DNA from 4 places in the Pyruvatibacter mobilis genome. Region 1 is predicted to be linked to each of the others. Evidence: predicted binding sites of a transcription regulator. Region 1 holds the regulator's gene; each other region holds the start of a gene.
The links. The regulator LexA, encoded in region 1, represses DNA repair genes until DNA is damaged. The targets are predictions, from matches to a motif close to TGTTCNNNNTGTGTTCNG.
Positions count from the first base shown of each region.

Region 2: a site for LexA is predicted at 2,344-2,361, ahead of HG718_RS15720 (ImuA family protein). Genes of this name have one in related genera too.
Region 3: a site for LexA is predicted at 2,759-2,776, ahead of HG718_RS13290 (YifB family Mg chelatase-like AAA ATPase). Genes of this name have one in related genera too.
Region 4: a site for LexA is predicted at 3,659-3,676, ahead of HG718_RS04285 (putative DNA modification/repair radical SAM protein). Genes of this name have one in related genera too.

Region 1 covers NZ_CP051630.1:1,574,516-1,580,437, forward strand. Annotated here, with positions in the region: gene trpC (indole-3-glycerol phosphate synthase TrpC) at 1-262, shown strand, start outside; gene HG718_RS07495 (GNAT family N-acetyltransferase) at 327-806, shown strand; gene moaC (cyclic pyranopterin monophosphate synthase MoaC) at 826-1,314, shown strand; gene lexA (transcriptional repressor LexA) at 1,597-2,316, shown strand; gene HG718_RS07510 (hypothetical protein) at 2,569-2,760, opposite strand; gene HG718_RS07515 (ComEC/Rec2 family competence protein) at 2,799-4,967, opposite strand; gene gltX (glutamate--tRNA ligase) at 5,323-5,922, shown strand, end outside.
Region 2 covers NZ_CP051630.1:832,175-838,096, forward strand. Annotated here, with positions in the region: gene HG718_RS03835 (CatB-related O-acetyltransferase) at 1-320, opposite strand, end outside; gene HG718_RS03840 (class I SAM-dependent methyltransferase) at 335-1,045, shown strand; gene HG718_RS03845 (VOC family protein) at 1,369-1,749, opposite strand; gene HG718_RS03850 (SAM-dependent methyltransferase) at 1,746-2,237, opposite strand; gene HG718_RS15720 (ImuA family protein) at 2,430-3,293, shown strand; gene HG718_RS03855 (DUF6504 family protein) at 3,196-4,818, shown strand; gene HG718_RS03860 (MerR family transcriptional regulator) at 4,869-5,609, opposite strand; gene HG718_RS03865 (error-prone DNA polymerase) at 5,846-5,922, shown strand, end outside.
Region 3 covers NZ_CP051630.1:2,866,678-2,872,599, reverse strand. Annotated here, with positions in the region: gene HG718_RS13305 (BON domain-containing protein) at 1-589, shown strand, start outside; gene HG718_RS13300 (SirB1 family protein) at 661-1,575, shown strand; gene gshB (glutathione synthase) at 1,725-2,669, shown strand; gene HG718_RS13290 (YifB family Mg chelatase-like AAA ATPase) at 2,980-4,515, shown strand; gene HG718_RS13285 (PAS domain-containing hybrid sensor histidine kinase/response regulator) at 4,717-5,922, shown strand, end outside.
Region 4 covers NZ_CP051630.1:922,948-928,869, forward strand. Annotated here, with positions in the region: gene HG718_RS04270 (DUF4145 domain-containing protein) at 1-268, shown strand, start outside; gene HG718_RS04275 (DUF1801 domain-containing protein) at 479-886, shown strand; gene HG718_RS04280 (UdgX family uracil-DNA binding protein) at 896-2,371, opposite strand; gene HG718_RS04285 (putative DNA modification/repair radical SAM protein) at 2,368-3,621, opposite strand; gene HG718_RS04290 (zinc-finger domain-containing protein) at 3,739-3,999, opposite strand; gene HG718_RS04295 (alpha/beta fold hydrolase) at 4,097-5,050, opposite strand; gene HG718_RS04300 (hypothetical protein) at 5,191-5,922, opposite strand, start outside.

The DNA.
Region 1 (5,922 bases):
CGCGCTCAAGCTGGATTGCCGAATGATCGGCATCAACAACCGCAATCTGCGCACCTTCGAGACGACGCTTGCCACCACCGAGGAGCTGGCACCGCGCATCGGTAACGACAGGTTGATTGTCGGCGAGAGCGGTATCGCCGACCATGATGATATTCTCCGCCTTGCCGGGTCAGGCGTGCGTGCCTATCTGGTCGGCGAAAGTCTGATGCGGCAGCAGGATGTTGCCGCAGCCACACGCGCCCTTCTTACCGGGCGCCCCTGAAGAAAGGATAAGATCCATAGCATCAGTTTCTCTCCCCGACGGTTACACCATCCGCCAGGCCCGCATGGACGAGGCCGGGCTCCTTCCTGATCTTGAAGACCGCGCCGCTGTGCTGTTCGGCGACAGCCCGCACCCCGCGGTCACGGATCATCCCCCCCATTCCACAGATGCCTATCGTGCCCATGTCCGGCTCGGCCTCGCCTTCGTGATGGCCGGTCCCGGTGACGTGCCGGTGGGCTTTGCGATCTGCGGTGTGCTCGACAACGCGCTTCACCTCTATGAGCTGGGCATGGACCCGGATCACGGCGGCAAGGGGCTTGGCCGGGCGCTGGTGGAGACGGTGGCCGCCGAAGCAAAGGCGCGCGGGCTTGAGGCCGTCACCCTGTCCACCTTCACCAATGTCCCGTGGAATGCGCCGTTTTACGAGACGGCGGGATTTCGTATCCTCGCGGAAACCGAGCTGACACCGGCTCTTATTCTCGTGGCCAACCACGAAGCGGAAGTCGGCCTCACCCATCGCTGCGTCATGCGGCGGGACATCTGACGCCAGGAGCATCTCCCGGATGACAAAAGACGGCCTGACCCATCTCGACGCCCGCGGCAACGCGGCCATGGTCGATGTCTCGGAAAAGGCCGTCACCAAGCGGGAGGCCGTGGCCGGCGGGCGTATCGCCATGTCGGCCGCGGCCTTCGCCGCGCTGGTGGACGGCACCGCGCCCAAGGGCGATGTCATTGCCACCGCGCGCATCGCCGGCATCATGGCTGCCAAGCGCACCAGCGACCTCATCCCCCTGTGCCATCCCCTGCCCGTCAGCAAGGCAGCGGTGGATTTCGATCCGGACCCGGAGCACCACGCGGTCAACGTGACGGCGACCGTGCGGACGACCGGGCAGACCGGCGTCGAGATGGAGGCGCTGACGGCCGCCAGCGTCGCTTGTCTCACGCTCTATGACATGCTCAAGGCCATCGACAAGACGATGGTCATTTCGGATGTCCGCCTGCTGAGCAAGTCCGGCGGCAAGTCCGGCGACTTCACCCGCGACGCCGGCTGATACCCGGCCTTCCCCGCGCCATCTCATTTGCCTGTTCCGCGTCCTGCCTTTAGCGCTTGACGGGTTTTGAGAACCAAACTAGAACATTTGCAGGGTTTTGGTTTTGTTCTGATTTGCATCAACTTGCGAACGAAACCGCAACCTTCCGGCAGCGCCGCATGCGGGCGGGCAGCCGGGGCATATGCCGGGCAGTCCGCTGCCCGGTCGCATCACAGGCCCGCCGGGCAGGCTGCGTCAGCAGCCGCTTTGGCATCCGGCGGGGATTGCGGGAGACATTGAGGCATGCTGACGCGCAAGCAGCACGAGCTTTTGACCTTTATCCACGAGCGTATCCGGGAGACCGGCGTGTCCCCCTCCTTCGATGAAATGAAGGAGGCGCTGGATTTGCGGTCCAAGTCCGGCATCCACCGGCTGATCACGGCGCTTGAGGAGCGCGGCTTCATCCGCCGCATGCCGCACCGGGCACGGGCGCTTGAAGTGGTGAAGCTGCCTGAATCCGCGGCACCTCAGGGCAGGGGCGCACCCGCCAAGCGCGGTTTCTCGCCCAGCGTGATCCAGGGCAGCCTGTCCGAACCCGCCCGCGTGCCGGACAATCACACCTCCGTGCCTGAAGGGGGCGACGCCCTGAGCCTGCCGCTGGTGGGCCGCATCGCTGCCGGTACGCCCATCGAGGCGCTGCAGGATGACAGCAACCATGTGGGCGTGCCTTCCAGCCTGCTCGGCTCCGGTGAGCATTACGCGCTCGAGGTGAAGGGCGATTCGATGATCGACGCCGGCATCTTCGACGGCGACATCGTGGTCATCCAGCGCTGCGACACCGCCGGCTCCGGCGAGATCGTCGTCGCGCTGATCGACCAGCAGGAAGCCACCCTGAAGCGCCTGCGCCGCAAGGGCGACACCATCGCACTCGAAGCCGCCAACCCGGCCTATGAAACCCGCATCTTCCCGTCCGAACGGGTCAAGGTTCAGGGCAAACTCGTGGGCCTCATGCGGCGCTACTAACCCCGCAGGCACAGCCGTTCCCCACGCCCCCACCCGCATCCCTCCGGCTTGACCGGAGGGCCCACTCGCTTCCGACGTGGGCACAGCGCTCGCGCCTGCTCTTTGGTCTTTCCCCAAGCGTCACCCCGCGACCTGATCGCGGGGCCCAGAGCCCCTCTGCACGGCCGGAGTGAGCCTCCCTGGATTCCGCGATCACGTCGCGGAATGACAGTGTGTGGTCTTATCCCTCCGGCAATGGCGGCGGGACGCGGTCTAGATCTGCCTGAGCGCTGTCTCGATTCCCTGCAGGCGCCGGTCCAGTTTTTCGAGCTGGCGGGAGCGGTCCGAGAGGTCGCTGAGATGCGCCTCGATGCGCAGCAGCACCTGCGTCATGTCGTGGGCCGGATCGCCTGTCAGTTGGGGCGGCGGCGGCGTGCGGCGGCGAAACCAGGAAAACAGTGCCATGGGTCTTCTCCCCTGCGGGTCCACGCGGATGACAAGGCTCACCCGCCTTTCCGGCGGAAGTATGGCCCGGGGTCCCAGGACTTGCGCGGTGCACAGTGCGACCAGGGCCGGTCGCCGATAAGATCGCAGGCGGCGATGACGCGCAGGCGCAGGCGCTGGCCCCCGTCCCCGTGTCCGCCCTCCTCCAGGTAAAGCGCCTGTGCCCCCCGGCGCGACAGCACGCCTCTGTCGATGATGAGAGGGGCCGCGCATCGCCGCGGCATGTAGAGCGGTGTCACCAGAATATCCGCCTGCTGACAGTCTTCCATCGCGGCCTGCCAGTTGCGCGCCAGGCTCACCGTGCCCAGCAGCGGATGGTCACGCACACAGCCCTGTCCGTCACAGCTGAATGCGCCCGCTGCCTCGCCCACATCACGCCGGTCCGCGTCCCGCCGCAGCCACACCTCGCCGCTGAAGCTGCCGGACCGGCTGCTGCTGAGGGTGAGCGTGCCGTCCGGCAGGCGCAGCCCCACGAGCTTTGCCTCCCGCTCGACCAGCATCACCGGCACCGGCGCCGTCACCGCAAGGACAATGCCGATCATCGGGCCCAGCACCCCGGCCCATCTGAGCCGCCCAGCCCAGATCACCATCCAGAGGCCACCAAGCGCCATGGCTGCCAGGGTCGTCTGGGGCATGGCGGGCAGCAGCGACACCGCCCCCGGCCAGGAGGCCACCTGATGGGCGACCCATAGGATTGCATGGATGCCCTGCCCCGCCACCCACAGGGGCAGGGCCTCAAGCCCGAGCGGCATCAGGATGAAGGCCACCAGCGCGGCGGGCATGACGATGAACCCCACAAGCGGCAGGGCCGCCAGATTGGCGACAAGGCCGAAATCCACCACCCGGTTGAAATGAAACGCGGCAAAGGGAAACGTGGCGAGCGACGCGACGATGGAGGTGAGCGCGATGCCGCCCAGATAGAGCGCCCCCCGCGCCGCCCAGCCGCGCTCCACCGCCGCCTGCGACAGGCGCGTGACCCAGCCGCGCGCGCCTTCATAGAAGGCCACGAGCGCAGCGGCCGCTGCGAAAGACATCTGGAAGCTTGCCTCCATCACGGCCTCCGGCGTCAGCAGCAGGATGATGAGGGCGGCCAGCGCCACGTTGCGCAAGGTGATCGCCGGCCTGTCGGTCAGCACCGCGATGAAGATCAGCGCGAACATGACAAAGGCCCGCTGGGTGGCGACGGAGGCACCTGATACCAGCAGGTACCCGGCCGCCCCTGCCAGCGCCAGCGCCGCGGCCCATTTCTTGATCGGTGCCGTCAGCGCCAGCCCCGGCACCAGGGCCAGCGCCGCCCGCACGCCCCAGAACAGCGTTCCGGCGAACAGCGCCATATGCAGCCCGGAGATCGCCAGCAGGTGGGCCAGCCCCGCATCCCGCAGATCCTGAAGAATGTCTTCGGGAATGCCGCCCCGGTCCCCGGTCATCAGGGCTGCGGCCACCGCGCCGCGCGGGGCCGGCAGCGCGTCAACGATACGATGGGTGAGCTTGACCCGCAGGCGGCTGACGCAGAACTCAAGACAGGCGGCAAAGCCACCCGGCCAGCTTTCTTCCACCTCCACCTTGCCCAGCGCATAGCCCACGGCCCCGATCTCACGGAAGAAGGCCTGGCGCGAAAAATCGAACGCGCCCGGGGCTGCGGGTCCCGGCGGCGGCAGCAGCCCGGCGGGCAGGCGGATCACGTCTCCCGGCAGCGCGCCGTCTATCTGTGTACGGACGGTAATGCGCAGCCGCGCGGGCATCTCGTCGGCGGTCAGCCGCCCCACCTCATGCGGGGCAATCAGCAGGCGTTCGCCGCCGGAAGCCGTCGCTGTGCGGCTCAGCAGCGTGCCGGATACCATGGCGTAGGAGATGGGTTTGACGATCACCGGGGCCGTCACCTGCGCCGTGCGCCAGTCGGCGGAGGCAAATCCCGCCGCCAGGAAGGCGAACGCCATGGCCGGGGCCAGCAGGGACAGGGTGCGGCGCGCCGTCCAAGCCGCAGCGCCCGCCAGAAGCCCCGCCAGCGGTGCAATCCAGCCCGGCGGCTCCGCTGTCAGCGACAGATACCAGACCGCGCCTGCCCCCATGAAGACCGGCAGCCACAGCGCCAAGCGCGCCTGCTGGCGGTCAATTTCTTCTGAAGCGAGGCGGCGCAGGCTGCCCGCCATGGCGCGCAGAGGTGGCACCGCGGCACGGCGGATCCGCCAACCCCTTGATTTCAGGAGATAATTCCCCAAACCCCTGTCATGGACGCTTGCCATGGAGCTGATTTTGCACCAAATGGTAGCAGCTTGGGTGTGGTAAATTTTGGGTGCACCGCAACGTATCGCAGCGGGATGCGATATGCTAAAACCCGCCGGGCTTCGGCACGGAAACGCAGCGTCCTCAGAGGTTCTTGCGTCTCCCCCGCCGAAACCAACCCCAAGTCATGCGACCGTGCAGATCCAGACCTGTCTTCCGGCAGGCCCCGGCGCGCAGGTCCGCATTTCCCATTCTGCCTTGCCTGCCCTTCCGGCAGCGGCGCAAACCGAAGGACGATTGATGCCGGCCAGCTCTCCTGCCGCCAGCCCCTCTGCTGATGGTGCCGTGCGTACCCGCTTTGCTCCCTCTCCGACGGGGTTTCTGCATATTGGCGGGGCGCGGACGGCGCTGTTCAGCTGGCTGTTCGCGCGCCATTACGGAGGGCAGTTCCTGCTGCGCATTGAGGACACGGACCGCACCCGCTCCACCGAGGAAGCGGTCGAGGCGATCTTCGAGGGCATGCGCTGGCTCGGCCTCGACTGGGACGAGGAACCCGTCTTCCAGTATGCGCGCCGCGAACGCCATGCAGAGGTGGCCAACCAGCTGCTTGCGGAGGGCAAGGCCTACAAGTGCTATGCCTCCCAGGAGGAGCTCGCCGAAATGCGTGAGCGCGCCAAAGCCGAGGGCAAGCCGCAGGGCTATGACGGCCGCTGGCGCGACCGTGATCCGGCCGATGCGCCCGAGGGCGTGGCGCCGGTCATCCGCCTCAAGATGCCGCGTGACGGCGAGACCGTCATCCGCGACCATGTGCAGGGCGACGTGACCATGCCCAACAACGTGCTGGATGACTATATCCTGCTGCGGTCGGACGGCTCGCCCACCTACATGCTGTCGGTGGTG
Region 2 (5,922 bases), 740 kb from region 1:
GCCCAGTCGGCCCCGAAGATGGCGAAGGGGAAGCTCGACACGGTGTCGGTGAGATGGTTGCCGCCATTCATCAGGAATTCCGCACCATGGGCGATCGAGCAGAACCTGCCGATCACCAGCCGGTCGCCGATGAAATCGAACAGGTAGCGCACATTTTCCTCGAAGGCCTTGGGGTCGTCGAAGGAATGGTAATAGCTGTACTCGCCGATCTCGATCTGCGGGTTGGTGACGAGCGGCTTGAGGAAGACCATGGAGGGCTGCCCCTCGATGGGGAACAGGGCCGTGGCGTCGGGCGCGGTGAGGTCGGGGGGTGTCGGCATGGCCTGGATCCTTGATGAGTTTGCGCATTTGCCGCGTGCGGGGCTTTTGGCGCACACTTATCGTAATCACATCAAGATCGCATCAGGGTCGGGGACTTTCTGGCATGGGTTTTTACGAAAAGCATATTCTGCCGCGCTTTCTGGACGTGGCCTGCGGGGCCAAGCCGATTACCTATCAGCGGCGCAAGGTGGTGCCGCAGGCTGAGGGCCGGGTGCTGGAGATCGGCATGGGGTCGGGGCTGAACCTGCCGTATTACGACAAGGCGAAGGTGGAGATGGTGTTCGGCCTCGAACCGTCCGAAGGCATGCGCGAGCGGGCCGCCCCGCGGGTGAAGGAGGCGGGCATTCCCGTCGAGTTCATCGACCTGCCGGGGGAGGAGATCCCGCTGGATGCCAATTCGGTGGATACGGTGCTGCTCACCTATACGCTGTGCACCATCCCTGACGGCATCAAGGCGCTGGAAGGCATGGCCCGGGTGCTGAAGCCGGGCGGCAAGCTCATCTTCTGCGAGCATGGCAAGGCCCCGGACATGGGCGTGGCGCGCTGGCAGGACCGCATCAACCCCATGTGGAAGAAGATCGCCGGCGGCTGCAATCTCAATCGTCCGATCCCGGACATGCTGGCCGAGGGTGGGTTCCGGATCGAGGGGATGGAGCAGATGTATCTGCCGTCCACGCCGAAATTCGCCGGGTATAATTACTGGGGCCAGGCGGTGCAGGGCTAAGGTTTTTGATCGACACTGTGCGGGAGCATGTCCGTGCCTCCCATGGGCCCTCCGGTCACGCCGGAGGGACAGCGGATTTATTCAGGTATTCATCCCCCTCCGCTCTCCCTCCGGCTTGACCGGAGGGTCTATCTGACTGGCGGCACGGGAGGTGGTGGAGGCTCACCCCCTCACCCTCCCACATGCTTGCGCATGCGGGCCCCTCCCTCTCCCGCGAGGGGAGAGGGGTTTTGGGGGCTGCGCGTATCCATCCCCCTCCGCTTTCCCTCCGGCTTGACCGGAGGGTCTATGTGACTGGTGGTATGGGAGGTGGCTGAGAGCTGCTAAGCCGTCCGCCCGTCTACACGCCAGGGCGGGAAGCGGCGGTTGGGGCTTTCCTGCAGGAAGCAGATGCGGTTGCCGTCCGGGTCGGACAGATAGGCTTCCCGCCACAGCCATGACTGGTCTTCGGGCTGGGAGTCGAAAGTGATGCCGCGGGCCTCCGCGTCCTTCACGGCTGTGTCCACATCCGCAAACTCGAAATAGACCACCGTGGTGGCGCCGGAGATCGTGTCTGCCTGGTGCACGGAGAAGGTGTCGCCCGCTGGCATCTCGAAGCGTGCGTAATGTCCATCCTCGACGATCAGCGTCATGCCAAGGCGGGTGTAGAACTCAATCGCGCGGGGAATGTCGGTGGCACCGACCGTGACCTGGTTGAGCTTCATGACAGGGTCTCCTGTGTGTCCCAATAGCTTTCCATGATGGCGCGGGCCCAGTCGGGTTCCTTGAGTGGGCCGCGGGGGAGGAAGCCGTGCATGACGGGCTTGAGGTCGAGGACCGGGGTGCCGTCGATGGCATCCAGGCCCGTCAGGTGGAGGGTGCGGCCGTCCACCCGGTCGATGCGGGCGATGGTGGCGCCGAGGCGGTTGGGGCGGCCCTTGCCGCGCTGGGCGAAGATGCCGACGCGGGGCCAGTCGGTGTTGCCGCGCGGGTGGCGGGCCTTGCCTTCCACTTCCCCGTCCGGGACCTGATGGAACAGGTAGATCACTTCCACATGGCTGAAGGCGTCAAGGCCCATCAGCGCTTCGGCATCGAAGCGGTCGTCCAGGGTGATTGAGGCGGGGACGCTGTCCCAGTCATCATCGATGGGCTCGGTGCGGGTGGCGGTGACGCGGCCGATGGGGGTGATGGAAAACCGCTCGGTGTCTGCCATTTCTGTCTCCTCATGCTGGCGGCAATCTAGCAGAGGGGCGGGGCGGCTGAGGGGGCTCTATCTGCGCAAAGATGATTCTTCATTTGACTCCTGACAGGCGGGAAAATAGAACAAAACAGGAACTATCTAGGAATATAAGCATATTCCGGGTGTGAAACAGGCCCGAAAAGGGTGAGGAAAGCAGCGGGTGTGATGGCGGACAGGGCGGCAAAACAGGAGGTGCTGAGCGCGCTTAGGCGCGATCTCTCACGTCTTGAGTCGCCTCAGGAGGTGCGGCCGGCCCTGTCCCTCGGCGAGGCGGCGCTGGACCGGCGTCTGACAGGAGGCCGCGGGCTGATCCTGGGCGGGCTGCACGAGATTGTCGGCACGGCCTATCCGGATATGGGGGCGGTGTCGGGCTTTGCGGCGGCGCTGGGGGCGCGGCTCACAGCGCAGGGGTCACCGCCCGCAAAACCCGCGCTTGTGTGGGTGGTGCAGGGCACCGGCAGCCATGATCTGGGCCTGCTCTACGGGCCCGGCCTGCGGATGCTGGGGCTTGATCCGCGCCAACTGGTGCTGGTGCGCGTGCGGGATGACCGCGAGGCGCTGTGGGTGACGGAGGAAGCCCTGAAGACGCCTGACCTTGCGGGCGTGGTGACGGAGCTGGGCGGGGGCAGGGCCTATGACCTCAAGGCCTCGCGGCGGCTGCAGCTGGCGGCGGAGAAGTTCGGGCGGCCGGCACTGCTTCTGGCGGGGCATGCGGCGGGGGCGGCGTCGGCGCCGTCCGCGGCGCTGACGCGGTTCCGGATTTCATCGGCGGCAAGTGCCGCCAATCCCCTGACACCGACCGCCCCCGGACGGCTTCGGTTCTCGGTTCATCTCGACCGGGTGCGCGGCGGTGCGCCCTGTCATTTCCTGATGGAGTGGATGCATGAGACGCATCGTTTCGCTGTGGCTGCCAGGCTTTCCCGTGGAGCGGATGCAGCGCCACGCCGACAGGGCGCAGGCGGAGCTGCAGCGGCTGCGCGGCCGGAGGCCCCGGCGCGCGCCCGGCCTGCAAAAAAACTCGCCGTCTGATGCGGCAGAAGGCGGGCGGCAGGCGCCCTTTGCGCTGATCGACGCGGTGAAGGGCGGGCTGCGGATTGCGGCCACCAACGGAACGGCGGCGGCGGCGGGCATCCGCCCGGGCCAGCGGCTGGCGGATGCGCGCGCCCTGGTGCCGGCGCTCGAGGTACAGGACCGGGACAGCGCGGGAGATGCCCGGCGGCTGACGCGGCTGGCGGAATGGGCGACGCGCTACACGCCCTGGACGCGGGCCGAAGAGGTGCCGGTGGGCGCGCATGAGGGCTGCGGGCTGCTTTTGGATATTTCCGGCTGCGCACATCTGTTCGGCGGCGAGCAGGCGCTGCTGGAAGATGTGCTGGGCCGCATGGCGGGCATGGGCCATGACGCGCGGGCGGCGGTGGCGGATACGGTGGGGGCTGCCTGGGCGGTTGCGCGCTACGGGCAGGAGCGTCTGCGCATCGTCAAGCCGGGGGCTGTGCGTGAGGCGGTGGTGCCGCTGCCGCTTGCGGCTCTGCGTATCTCGCAGGAGATGGCGGATGATCTGGGGCGGCTGGGGCTTGTGAGCATCGGTGACGTGCTGGCACGGCCGCGGGCACCGCTGGTGGCGCGGTTTGGTGCGTTTTTGGGCCAGCGGCTGGACCAGGCGGTTGGCGGGCGCGGGGAGCCGGTGGCCCCTGATGCTGTCCGGGTGCTGGCGCGGGCGCGGCTGTTGTTCGGCGATCCGCTGATCGCGCTTGATGGCATCGTGGCGGCGATCACGCTGGCGGCGCGGGATCTGTCAGCGGAGCTTGTGCGCCGCCAGCAGGGAGCGCGGCGGTTGCGGCTGCAGCTCTACCGGGTGGATGGGCAGCGCTTTGTGTTTGATGCGGGCGCGTCATCGCCTTTGCAGGATGCCGACCGGATCGCGGCGCTGTTTGCGGAAAAGCTGGTGCCGGCGGGCGGGCTGTCGGGGGCGGATATCGATGTGGGCTATGGCGTCGAAGGCGTGGTGCTGGAAGCCTGCGCCGTTGACAGCGTTGCCCAGCGGCAGACGGATCTGACGCAGGAACAGACGGATGGTTCGAGCCTGGAAGAGCTGATCGACCGGCTGTCGAACCGGCTGGGGGCCGGGCGCGTCGTGCAACTGACGGCGCGGGCGAGCCATCTGCCGGAGCGGGCGCAGGGCAGCGTGCCTGCGGTGTCGGCCCGCGACATGACGGTGGAGGACGGTGTGCCGCCGCTGGTGATGTATGGCGACGCGCCGCTGCGGCCGATCCGCATGCTGACGCCGCCCGAACCCGTGGAAGTGGTGGCGGAGGTGCCGGAGGGCCCGCCGCGGCAGTTCCGCTGGCGGCGGATGCTGCATGCGGTGGCGAAGGCGGAGGGGCCGGAGCGGCTGGCGCCGGAATGGTGGCTGGCGGCGGATCGCGGCAGCGTCACGCGGGATTATTACCGGGTGGAGGACGAGGCGGGGCGGCGCTTCTGGATCTATCGCGACGGGCTTTATGAGCGCGAGACAACGGCGCCGCGCTGGTTCATGCACGGGGTGTTTGCGTGATGGGTGTTTGCGTGATGAGTGGTCGTGCGCGCGGGCAGGAGGGCGGGCTGTCAGGCGCTCCTGCGGGTGCCTTCATGTTCCTGCTGCAGGACCTCGGCATTGCGCTCGGTCACCTTCTTGAGGATGGCCTTGACGCGCAGATGGCCGAACACTTCAAGCGACAGGGGAATGGAGGCCGCAGCCATGGCCGCGGCACGGTCCGTATCCAGATTATCGGCAAGCCGGTCATAGAAGGTGGTGACGTCGAACTCGGCCAGCGCTTCGGCCAGGGCCTGGTACTGCTTGAGATAGGGGGTGCCGTAGCCCTTGCGGGGGTCGAAGCCGAGAGACTGGACCCGCGCCCAGGTGGAGAGGAGGGCGGCGTCCTGCGCGCTGACCGTCCGCCGTCCGCCGGGGCCCTCATTGAGGGTGATGATGCCTTCAGCCGCGATCTCGCCGATCTCCTCCAGGGTCATGCCGCTTTCGTCGGCGATCTTTTCCACATCGACCGGGGTGCGGTTGGCTTCGGCCCCCAGCCGGTCGGCGAGCATGATTTCCAGGCCGAACAGGCCGGGCACCATGTCCGGGTCGCGGTCGCCGGCTTCCTCGATCAGGCGGCGGATGACGCCGAGCGGCAGGAAGCGCTCGCGCTGCAGGGTGCGGATGAGGTTGAGGCGGTGGAGGTGGCTTTCATTGTAGATCGCCACATTGGTCTTGGGGCGTTCGGGCTCCGGCAGCAGGCCTTCGCGGATGTAGTAGCGGATGGTCTCGCGCCCGATGCCGCTGCGGTCCTCGAGTTCCTTCATCTTCATGGCGGCCCACTCCCTGATCCCGACCGGTTGTTGGTGTCTCCCGCGATGCCGGGCGGCATCCGCCACGGGGGCGGTGCGCGCGGGACGCTGCGTGCGGGGCGGTGTTCCCGAGCACGGGGCGTGGAGACCTGCTCATCTTTGCGGAGCAATACTCCGCAGTTTTCGCCGGTGCTGCGCAAAAGGTCAAGCCGGGCGGGGCGGGAGGCCGTGGCGGCACCGGTGACGGGGGAGGCCGCATGACGCGTTTTGCGGAGCTGGGGGTGACCAGCAATTTCAGTTTTCTGCGCAGCGGCAGCCATCCGGACGAGCTGGT
Region 3 (5,922 bases), 1.3 Mb from region 1:
GATCGAGATTTCCGAGACGTCCTCGCTGGAAACCCTGCCGTCGGATGAATGGATCGACGCCAAGCTGAGCGCCCGGCTGCTCACCGACTTCTCCATTTCCGACATCAACTACGCCACGGACGTCACCAACGGCTCTGTCTATGTCCTCGGCATCGGGCAGGACGAAGGGGAGATCGACCGGGTTGCAGCCCATGCGCGCGACATTTCCGGCGTCCGCCGCGTGGTCATGCACGCCATCACCGTCAACGACCCGCGCCGCATGGCCGAGCGCCCCGCAGGCGTCCCTGCCGAACAGCCCTTCGAGCGGCAGCCGGCGGGCGAGCGCCAGGGCCATGTGCTGGCAGAAGCCCAGGAGCGCGAAGACATCCTGACCGGACAGCCGCCCCTGCGCACCGATATGTCGGCCTATGACGATGCCGTCGCCATCGAAACGGCCAGCACCTCTACCGCCTATCAGCCCACCTATCAGCCCGCATATGAACCGGCCTACCAGCCCGCTCCGGCTTATGACACAGGCACCGGCGGGCCGCGCAGCCTGTCGCCGGGTGCCTCGGCCATCGAGAGCAGGGACTTAGCACCAGTGCGATGAGAGCGTTATCCTTCACCCGCCGGGGCGACGCTGACGCCCGGCGCCGTCAGCCACCAGCGGGAGCCATGAGCATGACCCCCGAGCTCGACCGCGTTCTGCGCGCCGCCGGAGAGGCCGCCGACGACGCGATTGATCTGGCCGAAACCGCCCTGGCGCTCGGCGCCTCGGACATGCCTGATCTGGTGCTTGATCCCTACCGCGCCCATCTGGCCCGCATCGCCGAAGACGTGGCGGCCCGTGCTGCAGCCCTTGCCGGCCCCGATGCCCAGTCCGCGGATCCCGCCCGCCGCGAGGCCGGCATCACCCGCGCCCGTGCCCAGGCCCTGGCCGACGTCATCGCCGGTGACTTCGGCTATGACGGCGACCGGGTGACCTATGACGACATGGCCAATGCCAATCTGGTGCGCGTCATCGACCGCAAGCGCGGCCTGCCGGTCGCCCTCGGGCTCATCTACATTCACGCCGGCCGCGCCAATGGCTGGGCTGTCTCCGGCGTCAACTTCCCCGGCCATTTCCTCGTCCGCCTCAACGGCATGGTGCAGGGCGGCCCGCCGCCGGTGATGATCGATCCGTTCTCCGGCGGCCAGGTGCTCGACGAGGACGAAGTGGTCGGCCTCCTCGCCCGCGTGCGCGGCCTTGATGAGGACAGCGACGGCTCCCCCAGCCAGGCTGACCTTGATCAGGCCCTGGCGCCGGTCACCGCCCGTGCGGTTCTGTTACGGCTGCAGAACAATATCTACACCCGCGCCCTGCAGGCCCGCGATACCGCCCGCGCCCACGCGATCCTCGCCCGCATGACCGCCATTGCCCCGCGCGACGCGTCCCTGTGGCTTGAGCGGGGCCGCCTCGACGGCGAGCTGGGCAACCTCATGTCTGCCCGCCAGGCCTTTGCCCGCGCTGCCGAACTGGCTCTCGCCGATGGCCGCAGTCATATTGTCCGCGAGGCCCGGGCCGCCTCCGACAGCCTCCGCATGCGCCTCCACTAGGCTGCAGCCTTGTGTGCCGGTCTAACGGCCTGCCTGCGCCGGATGTGCCCGCGCGTGCCTGGCACTTTGCCCATTGACCTTGCCGGACCCCGCACCGACATTCCGCCGGAACCGGACACACCGATACCAAGACGTGAAAGAGGCGGACAATGGCGCTCAAGATTGCAATCCAGATGGACCCGGTCGCGGCCATCGACATCAAGGGCGATTCCACCTTCCGCCTGGCACTTGAAGCACAGGCCCGCGGCCATGCGCTCTGCTACTACCTGCCGCGCGACCTTTCCCTCAGCAATGGCGAGGTGCTGGCCCGCACCCGCAGCCTTGAGGTGCGCGACGCGGAGGGCGATCATTTCACTGAAGGCAACGAGGTTGTCACAAACCTGCGTGACGTGGACGTGGTGCTGATGCGCCAGGATCCGCCCTTCGACATGAGCTACATCACCGCCACCCACATCCTCGATCACATCCACCCCCACACCCTGGTGGTCAATGATCCGTCCCATGTGCGCAACGCGCCTGAAAAGCTGTTCGTCACCGAGTTCGACGGCGTCATGCCGCCGACGCTGATCTCCTCCAGCGAGCAGGACATCCGCGCCTTCCGCGCCGAGCACAAGGACATCATCCTCAAGCCGCTTTACGGCAATGGCGGCGCCGGCGTCTTCCGCGTCCGCCCGGATGACGAAAACCTCGCATCCCTGCTCGAGATGTTCACCCAGATGTACCGCGAGCCGCTGATCGCCCAGGCCTATCTCCCGGACGTCCGCGCCGGCGACAAGCGCATCATCCTGGTCGACGGCGAGATCGCCGGAGCCATCAACCGCGTCCCGGCCGAGGGCGAAAGCCGCTCCAACATGCATGTGGGTGGCCGCCCGGAAGCAACCCGGTTGACAGACCGGGAGCGCGAAATCTGCGCCATCATCGGCCCGGAACTTAAAAAGCGCGGCCTCATCTTCGTCGGCATCGACGTCATCGGCGACTACCTCACCGAAATCAACGTCACCTCGCCGACCGGCCTGCGGGAGATCGAGCGGTTCGACGGCACCAATATCGCCGCCATGATCTGGGATGTGATCGAAGCCAAGCGCGCGTCCTGACCCGCTCGGGGCAACAGCGCCTGCCCGCCGGTCTGGCACTCTCCGGCCCTGGTGAGTGATAGTTCACCTGTCCCCAGAAAAAGAACGTGCGTTCATTTAATGTTCTTGCTATGGTCTCAAGTGTTAAGGCGGATTGGGGATAATTGTGCTCAGTTGTCAATTTGACGCAAGCGGGCGGAACATTTGTAGGCCAAAGCTGAAGCCTGTGCGTCGCCCGGCAATTTGCGTTTCGAGCACCCGCAGACTTTCCGTCAACTGATAATCGGCCATTCGGCGCAAGTCCGGATGGTCCGGCGTGATGGGGGTGGGCATGGTTGCACGCGTCAACACGGTTGCGTTCGAAGGTGTCGAGGCACGCGATGTCAGCGTGCAGGTCCAGCTTTCCCCTGGCGTTCCGGCTTTTGCCGTCGTCGGCCTGGGTGACAAGGCAGTTGCTGAAAGCCGCGAACGCGTCCGGTCCGCGCTGACTGCCATCGGTCTCGCCCTGCCGCCCAAGCGCATCACCGTCAATCTCGCCCCCGCCGACCTGCCCAAGGAAGGCAGCCATTACGATCTTCCCATCGCCCTGGCCCTGATGACCGCCCTGGGCGTTCTGCCCCAGGATGCGATGGACGGTTTCTGTGTATTGGGCGAACTGGGTCTTGATGGCTCGATCGCCCCGGTCACCGGCACCCTGCCCGCAGCCATCGCCGCCAATGGCGCAGATCGCGGGCTCATCTGCCCCGAAGCCTGCGGGCCCGAGGCCGCCTGGGCGGGGGAGATGCAGATCATCGCCGCCCGCTCGCTCCTTGAGGTGGTGAACCACGTCAAGGGCACCCAGACCCTGCCGGCCCCGCGCCCGGCCCCCCGCGCAGCGGGCGGCACCATCCCCGATATGGCCGACATCAAGGGCCAGGAAACCGCCAAGCGGGCGCTGGAGATCGCTGCCGCCGGCGGCCACAACCTCCTCTTTGTCGGCCCGCCGGGGGCAGGCAAATCCATGTTGGCAAGCAGGTTGCCGGGCATTCTGCCGCCCATGTCGACCCGCGAAATGCTGGATGTCGCCATGGTTGCGTCCATCGCCGGCACGCTGGAAGGCGGTGCCCTGAGCCCTGCCCGGCCGTTCCGCGCGCCGCATCATTCGGCCTCCATGGCAGCCCTGGTCGGCGGCGGCATCAAGGCCAAACCCGGCGAGATCTCCCTGGCCCACAACGGTGTGTTGTTTCTCGATGAACTGCCTGAGTTCGCGCGCCCCGTGCTTGATGCCCTGCGTCAGCCGCTTGAGACCGGCCAGGCGGTGATCGCCCGCGCCAACCACCATGTCAGCTACCCGGCCCGCGTCCAGCTTGTCGCTGCAATGAATCCGTGCCGCTGCGGCTATGCCACCGAGCCCGGCCTGGCCTGCGGCCGCCTGCCCCGCTGCGCTCAGGATTATCAGACCCGCGTCTCCGGCCCGCTGATGGACCGCATCGACATCCAGCTCGACGTCCCCCCGGTCTCCGCCGCTGATCTGCGTCACGGGGTGCCCGGTGAGCCGTCTGCCGCCATCGCCGCCCGCGTCGCCGCCGCCCGTACCCGTCAGGAAGCGCGCTACACATCCCTCGCCGACGGCAGCACTCTGCCCCGCACCAATGCCGAAGCGGACGGCCAGCTTCTCGACCAGGTGGTGCAGCTCGACACTGAAGGCCACGACCTGATGGATCAGGCCGCCGAGCGCCTGCGCCTGTCGGCCCGCGGTTTTGTCCGCGTCCTGCGCGTCGCCCGCACCATCGCCGATCTCGAGGCCAGTGACCGCGTCACCCGCGCCCACCTTGCAGAAGCCCTGAGCTTCCGCCGCGCCCCGGCCACCGCCCACGCGGCAGCCTGACGGCGGTCTCAAATCGCGGCCAATTTCGTTCCGGTCCGGCAACAACCACAGCGGAGTGGGCGCAGCACCCGCCGATCCGCATTCCGGTTAACGTGATCTTCAGCCACACGGGGCAGGGTAGGCCCATCGGCATCTGCCCGAAGGGGCCGGTGTCCGGTCACCTGCGCTGCAGCCGTCCCCCGTACCGGAGACCCGTGCCCCATGGCTCCCGCCTTCCTGTCCGCCATTCGCGCTGCGAGCGCCACGGCCTTGCGCCGCCTCGCCGATGGTCTGGCGCGTGACGGCGGCGAGGCGGCCCCGGTCCATGCGGAGCTTGATCGCCTGCGTGGGCTGATCGACGGCCAGGCCGACATCATCTTCCGCCGCGACGTCGCCGGACGTCTCACCTTCGTCAACGATGTCTTCTGCCAGACCTTCGGCACCTCGCAGGAGGAGGCCCTGGGCCGGCCCTTCCGCCCGGAAGTGGATCTCACCGCCGGGGAGGGTCTTGTCGGCAAGCCGCCATCTGCGTCCCTTGGCGCTGCCCCCGGCCAGCCGCTCATCATCCGTACCGATCAGCGTCTGCGCACCCAGCTGGGCTGGCGCTGGATCAGCTGGGAGGAATCTCCCATTCGCGGGGCCGATGGCCGCCTGCATGAAATCCAGTGCGCCGGCCGCGACATCACCGAGCGCAAGGACGCCGAGCGCGAACTGGCCCGCGCCCGCGACGAGGCAGAGCAGGCCAACCAGGCCAAATCCGCCTTCCTCGCCACCATCAGCCACGAAATCCGCACGCCGATGAACGGCATCATCGGCATTTCGGCCCTCTTGGCCGAAACCGATCTGACGCCGGAACAGGCCAATTACGTCCAGGCCGTCCGCCGCTCCGGCCATGCGCTGCTGCGGCTCATCGACGACATTCTGGATTTCTCCAAGATCGAGGCCGGTCGCCTCGAGCTGGAAGACCAGCCCTTCTCTCTGGAAGACATGGCCCAGGGCCTGGCCGAGTTGCTCGCCCCCCGCGCCGTCCAGCGCGGCATTTCCCTGGCCGTCGTGGTGGACCCGTCCCTGCCGGAACAGGTTCTGGGAGACCAGGGCCGCCTGCACCAGGTCTTTGCCAATCTGGTTGGCAACGCCATCAAGTTCACCGACAAGGGCGGCGTCACCCTGCGCCTTCTCCGCGCTCATGCTGAGCAAGACGGCCAGCACGTTACCTCCGATGAACGAAATGCGACCGTAACGCTGGAAGCCCGCATCGAAGACACCGGCATCGGCATGGGCGAAGACGATCAGCGCATTGTTTTCGAGGAATTCCAGCAGGCCCGCGCCCGCGCCGCCCAGAAACGCGGCGGCACCGGCCTCGGTCTCGCCATCTCCCGCAAGCTCATTTCCGCCATGGGCGGCACCATCGCGCTGGAAAGTGACGTG
Region 4 (5,922 bases), 650 kb from region 1:
ACGGGCGATCGGAGACATCGGCGCGCATATGGACAAGCACGTTGATATGGTCGTGGATGTCGAGCCAGAGGAAGCCCGCCTTCTCGTAGCTCTCATCGAAATTCTAATCGACCGTTGGTACGTCAACCGCAAGAAGCGTTCGGAGCAAACCGCCAAGCTTCATGAGATTGTGGCGAATAAACGGGCACAAAAACGGAAAAACAAACAGGAAAAAAAGGCATCTGACGGCCCTTCTGTGACCAACTTAGAGAATGAGCAAGGGACCTAGTCTCCTTACTTTTTTTGTTGCCGCAACTGTTGCCGGAAATGCGACTGGCTGCATTTTCTTCCAGCTAAGTGCTTGAATTTCTTAGGGGTTTGGGGACTTAAAATCCCTCGGACGGTAACGTCCATGCCGGTTCAAGTCCGGCAGCCCGCACCACCGCACGCTATCTTGCAGCATCCGGGTACTGTCCCGACGCGCGATGAGGTCATCGCCATGGCAGAGAACAAGACCGTTCCCACACGGGCCTCCGTGAATGCCTTTCTGGATGGTGTTGCCCCCGCGCGGCGTCAGGCGGATGCGCGGGTGGCGCTTGAGATCTATCGGCGCGTCACGGGGCTTGAGCCCGTCATGTGGGGGCCGTCGATCATCGGGTTCGGTGAGCGGCGCTACACCACGGATGCCGGTCGCGCGGGGCGGGTACCCGCAGCCTGCTTCTCGCCGCGCAAGGCCAACATGACCTTCTATGTGCGTGACAGCTTCCCCGAAGCTGAGACGCTTTACGCCCGGCTCGGCAAGCATCGCCGTTCCGTCGCCTGCCTTTACATCAACAAGCTGGATGATGTGGATCTCGCTGTGCTGGAAGAGATCATCGCCCGGCAATATGCGGCGGACATCGCCTGAGCCGCGGGCCTAGCCGGCAGCCTCCAGACATCGCCGCGCCGTCGTCAGGTCGGCCAGCATGTTGCCGCGCAATTGCCGCGCGGCCTCGGCATTGCGCTGACGCAGCAGGGCGGAGGGGTGGTTGGTCACCACCAGTTGCGTGCCGTCCGCCATGTCGTGAACTGCGCCGCGCATGGCGTTGAGGGTCACAGTTTGGCCTGTCAGTGCGCGGGCGGCGGTCACGCCGAGGGCGACGACTACGCGCGGGCGCACCAGCTCCAGCTCTTTTGCCAGCCACCATTGGCAATGGGCCACTTCGCCCGCATCGGGCGAGCGGTGCAGCCGCCGCCTGCCGCGCAGCTCGAACTTGAAGTGCTTCACCGCATTGGTGACGAAAGCGCGGTCCCGCAGGATGCCTGTCTCGCGCAGCACGTCATTCAGCACATCGCCCGCCGGTCCCACAAAGGGTTTGCCGGCGATGTCCTCATGGTCGCCGGGCTGTTCGCCCACCAGCATCAGCGGCGCATCCCCCGGCCCCGCGCCGGGCACGGCCTGGGTCGCGCCGCAATGAAGCGGGCAGCGGGTGCAGCTGCGGCCCGCCGCTGCAAGGTCGTCGAGCGAGCGGATCGGCGCGTCCGCTGCGCGGCTGCCTGCCTCATGGTCGCGGCGGACACGGGTCGAGCGGGCGGGGGCGCGGGGCGCTGTGTCCTGCATTGCCTGGTGGCGCTTTTGCGCGTCGGCGATCAGCGGGTCGATCAGCTGCGCCTCGGGCAGGTTCTTCCAATATTTCTTCGGCATCTCCGCCGTCATCGCCTTCACCATCAGCCGGGCGGGGTTGAAGGTGCTGGCAAAATAGGTGCGCCACAGATCTTCCGCCGGGTCACCGTCGGGCGCCTGGCTGCGCGGCACGCCGGGGGTGAAGGACAGGGTTTCGCCATCCCAATGGGCGCAGCGCTCGGGCGTCAGGATCGACCAGCTCTGGCCCGCAAAGCGGCGCATGAAGAAGGGGGCCGTGGCATCGACAATGTGATGGTCCGGCTCGAACCAGGCGACGAAATGCGGGCGGTCATCCGCACCCTGATCGGGTGTCACCTCGCGGAACCGCACGAAGGCTTTCATCTTGTGCGCGTCGCGGGAGACGGCCTTGGCCATCAGATGCGCCCGGTGCATGTCGTCATCGCCGGCGTCCGACAAAAGCTGCGGCTCTTCGCGCAGGCGGCGGAACAGGCGGTAGGCGAGGGTGAAGCGGTCATCCGCGCTGTGGCAGATCAGCTTCTGCGCCAGCGACACAAACGCCCCCGGCACGGTGCGCGCGGCGTTGCCTGTGGGCAGCTCCTGGTAGGGGCGCGCTGCGGGCAACAGAAAGTCCGGCTGCGGATCACCCTCGCAGCGCCATTGCACGCAGCCGGGCTGCACATGGTTGGCGTCCAGCCTGCGGGCGGCGCTGCGCCAGCCGGTGAAGTCGGCGTCATGAGCAAGGGTGACGGCATATGTGACGGGCATCATGGCGCGTCGAACAGCTCCATTTGCTTGGGCGGGCGCAGGCTTGCCTCCAGCCCTGCCGCATCCAGCATCTGTGTCGGCCGCCAGTCAGCAGCGACAAGGAAGGGCAGAGCGCGTTTCAGGGCGCGGGTCATCTTGCTGAGGTCATCCAGCCGCAGGCTGCGGTGGCGGCGGGTTTTCAGGATGGCCTTCACCGCCGTTGTGCCGATACCGGGGATGCGCAGCAGCATCTCGCGGTCGGCCTTGTTGACGTCCACCGGAAACACATGCCGGTTGCGCAGGGCCCAAGCGAGCTTGGGGTCGATATCGAGATCGAGCATGCCGCCGGTGGTCGCCGCCTCAATCTCCGGCATCTCGAAGCCGTAAAACCGGTGCAGCCAGTCCGCCTGATAGAGCCGGTGCTCGCGTTTAAGCGGCGGGGCCTTGAGCGGCAGCACGGCGGAGGGGGCGGGGATGGGGCTGAAGGCCGAGTAATAGACCCGCCGCAGCCCGTAGCCCGCATAGAGGGTGGCGCTGGTGGTCAGGATCTCCGCGTCGCTTGCCGCGTCAGCCCCCACGATCATCTGGGTGGATTGCCCGCCGGGCGCAAAGCGCGGTGGCTTGGCGCGGCGCAGGGTCCTGTCGCGCCTGGCGTCCTTGGCGTCTTCGATGCGGCTGCGCACATGGCCCATGGCGGTGCGGATCGTGGTCTCGTCCTTTTCCGGTGCCAGCTGCTTCAGCCCGGCGCGGGTCGGCAGTTCCACATTGATCGACAGTCGGTCGGCCAGCCGCCCCGCTTCGCTCATCAGCTCCGGCGAACATTCGGGGATGGTCTTGAGGTGCACATAGCCGGAAAAGCGGTGCTCGGTGCGCAGCAGCCGCACCGCTTCCAGCATCAGTTCCATCGTGTAATCCGAGGTGCGGATGATGCCGGACGACAGGAACAGCCCTTCGATGTAGTTGCGGCGGTAAAACGCCATTGTCAGGTCCGCCACCTCCGCAGGGGTGAAGGCGGCCCGCTCCACATTGCTCGACACCCGGTTGATGCAATAGGCGCAGTCATAGATGCACGCATTGGTCAGCAGGATCTTCAGCAGCGAAATGCACCGGCCGTCCGGCGCATAGGCGTGACAAATACCCATGCCCTCGGTGGAGCCGATGCCCTTGTCCTTCAGCGCGTTGCGGTTGCCGGCACCGGATGACGCGCAGGAGGCGTCATATTTCGCAGCGTCGGCGAGGATGGCGAGACGGTCCTGGAGGGATTTTTGCGGCATGGCCCCGGGCATTGAGAACGGACGGACAGGAACGGTTTGTTCCTGTTATGTTCTATGGCGGGGCGACCGAAGGTCAAGGCTGATCGGGCAAGCCGGGCAAAGAAAAAGGGGAGGCTGCTACCGCCGGTCCGGGTCGGTGGCTTCCGGCACCAGGATCGCGCCCGCGGGGACGCTTTCGGTCGGGGCCAGCTTTTCGTTGTAGCGGTAGACGGTCGAGCAATAGGGGCAGATCGTTTCCGTGTCGCCGCCCATGTCCAGATAGACATGCGGGTGGTCGTGCGGCGCGCTGGCGCCCGTGCAGTAGAATTCCTTCACGCCGACCTCGATCACCGCGACCGCGTCGTCATTCCTGAATTTCGGCACCACTGCTCCGGCCATGGGTTCGCCTGTCCTCTAGAACTGAATCACCGCGCCGGCCAATGCGGCGCGCCGGGCCTTTCTAGCCCTTCGATGCGGCCAGCCGCAAGCGTGCGCTTCAGCGCGCGGGCGCGCCGGGGCCCTCGGTAAAGAACGTGACCAGAAGCGGGTTGGCGTCGGCGTGGCGCTTGTAATTGAGGCCGTGGTCGGCCCCCTCCAGCACGTGGACAGTCGCGGCGGGCACGGTTTCCTCCAGCCGCGCGGCGCTTGATACCTGGACGGTGGGGTCATCGGCGCCGAACAGGGCAGTCACCGGCAGGCCGGTTTCCGCCAGCCGTGCGAAGGTGTCCTCGCGGCCGGTCAGCTTCATGTGGCGCATGGTGGAGAGCAGGGCGTGGAAATAGCCGCGATACTGCATCTGCTCTGCCACGTCGCCCGCCAGGCGGTTTTCCGGCTCCAGGCCCTCTTCCTGGTATTGCGGGTCACCCAGCAGGATGCTTTCGCCCGCCACGCGCCAGATGAGGTCGCCGATCAGCGGCGTGCGCACCAGCCGGGCAGCGGTGCTGTCGGTGCCGGCCACGTCGAAGCCCGCGGGCACGAACAGGAACACGCCGGACACCCGTTCCGGGTGCCGGGCGGCGAATTCCGCGACGATCGGCCCGCCCATCGACAGGCCCACGAGCCCCACCGGCGCGGTCAGCCCCTCGGCGTCCATCAGCTCCAGCAGCGCCCGGTCATAGAAATCCGTGTCATAGGGCCCCATCGGCCGGTCCGACCAGCCGCGCCCGAAATGATCAAAGCGGATCACCCGCAGACCCGCTTCCGTCAGCGCCGCCACATTCTGTTCGAAGATGAAATTGGGCGTGGAGAAGCCGTGAACCATCACCACCACCGGCCCGTCAGCCGGGCCGTCGCGGCGCACATGCAGCCTGCCGGCGCTCACCTGCACCAGGTCGCCGGGTGCCTTGGCGCGGGCGGCCTCGTCCATCGGCTTGCGTGCCATGCCGGCCGCCACATAGGCCAGTGCCGCCGCAGCCAGAAGAATGCCGAGACCGATGACGATCCATTTCATGATCCAACCCCCCGATGGCGCGGTGCGGATGCCCGCGCTTTTTGTTTGTTCGTTAGTCTGTGTGTCAGGGCCGTGTGACCCCCCGCGTCGCCCCATGGGGGTAGCCGTGTCCCGCGTCCCTGTCCAGCGCCTGAAAAGGTCTAGCCCCCCGCTTCGATCCCCAGGGCCCGCGCCAGCCAGTAAAGCGGCCACAGCAGGGACTTTGCCGCAGCGAGCGCCAGCGATACACCCCAGCGCCAGCTGTCCCAGGCCAGCGCGGCGTGACCGCCTGCAGCCACCACATCCTCCCACACCAGCGCCATCACGCTGCCCGCAAAGCCGACGCCGTAGAGGGCACGCAGGGGCCGCAGGCGCGGCAGGCGCAGGGCAGGGGCGGCCGGTTCAGCTGTCTGTGCTCTCGCCCGGCCCGCATAGATGCGCCGCGGCGAGGGCGGGGTGGCGCCTGCGCTGAACAGGCATTTTTCCACCAGCGCCCGGCTGATGCTGACTGACAGGTCGGCGGAGGGCACGGCCCGGCCGTGGGGATGGCTTGACGGCGCAAACGCACTGGCAAAGCGGATGTCGCGGTTCTGCTGGCGTGCCGCCGTGCGCGTGTCCTGCGCCAGCGCCATGAAGCCCGGGCCCGCGCCCATTACCATCAGGATGCCGATATTCCGGTCACGGAGCTGTGCCGTGCCGTCCAGCGCCATGCGCAGGGTCACGTCGCCGGGCTGGGTTGTCAGCCTCGCGCTGGTGCCGCCCACGCGCTTGAGCCAGGCTGCGCGGGTGCCGGTGTCGTCCAGGAGCGTGTCAGACGTGTTATCCGTGTGCGGATCGCTGGAGGCATAGACGGTGAGGCGGGCAAGATCCCAGCCGCGTTCGGCTGCCAGCCG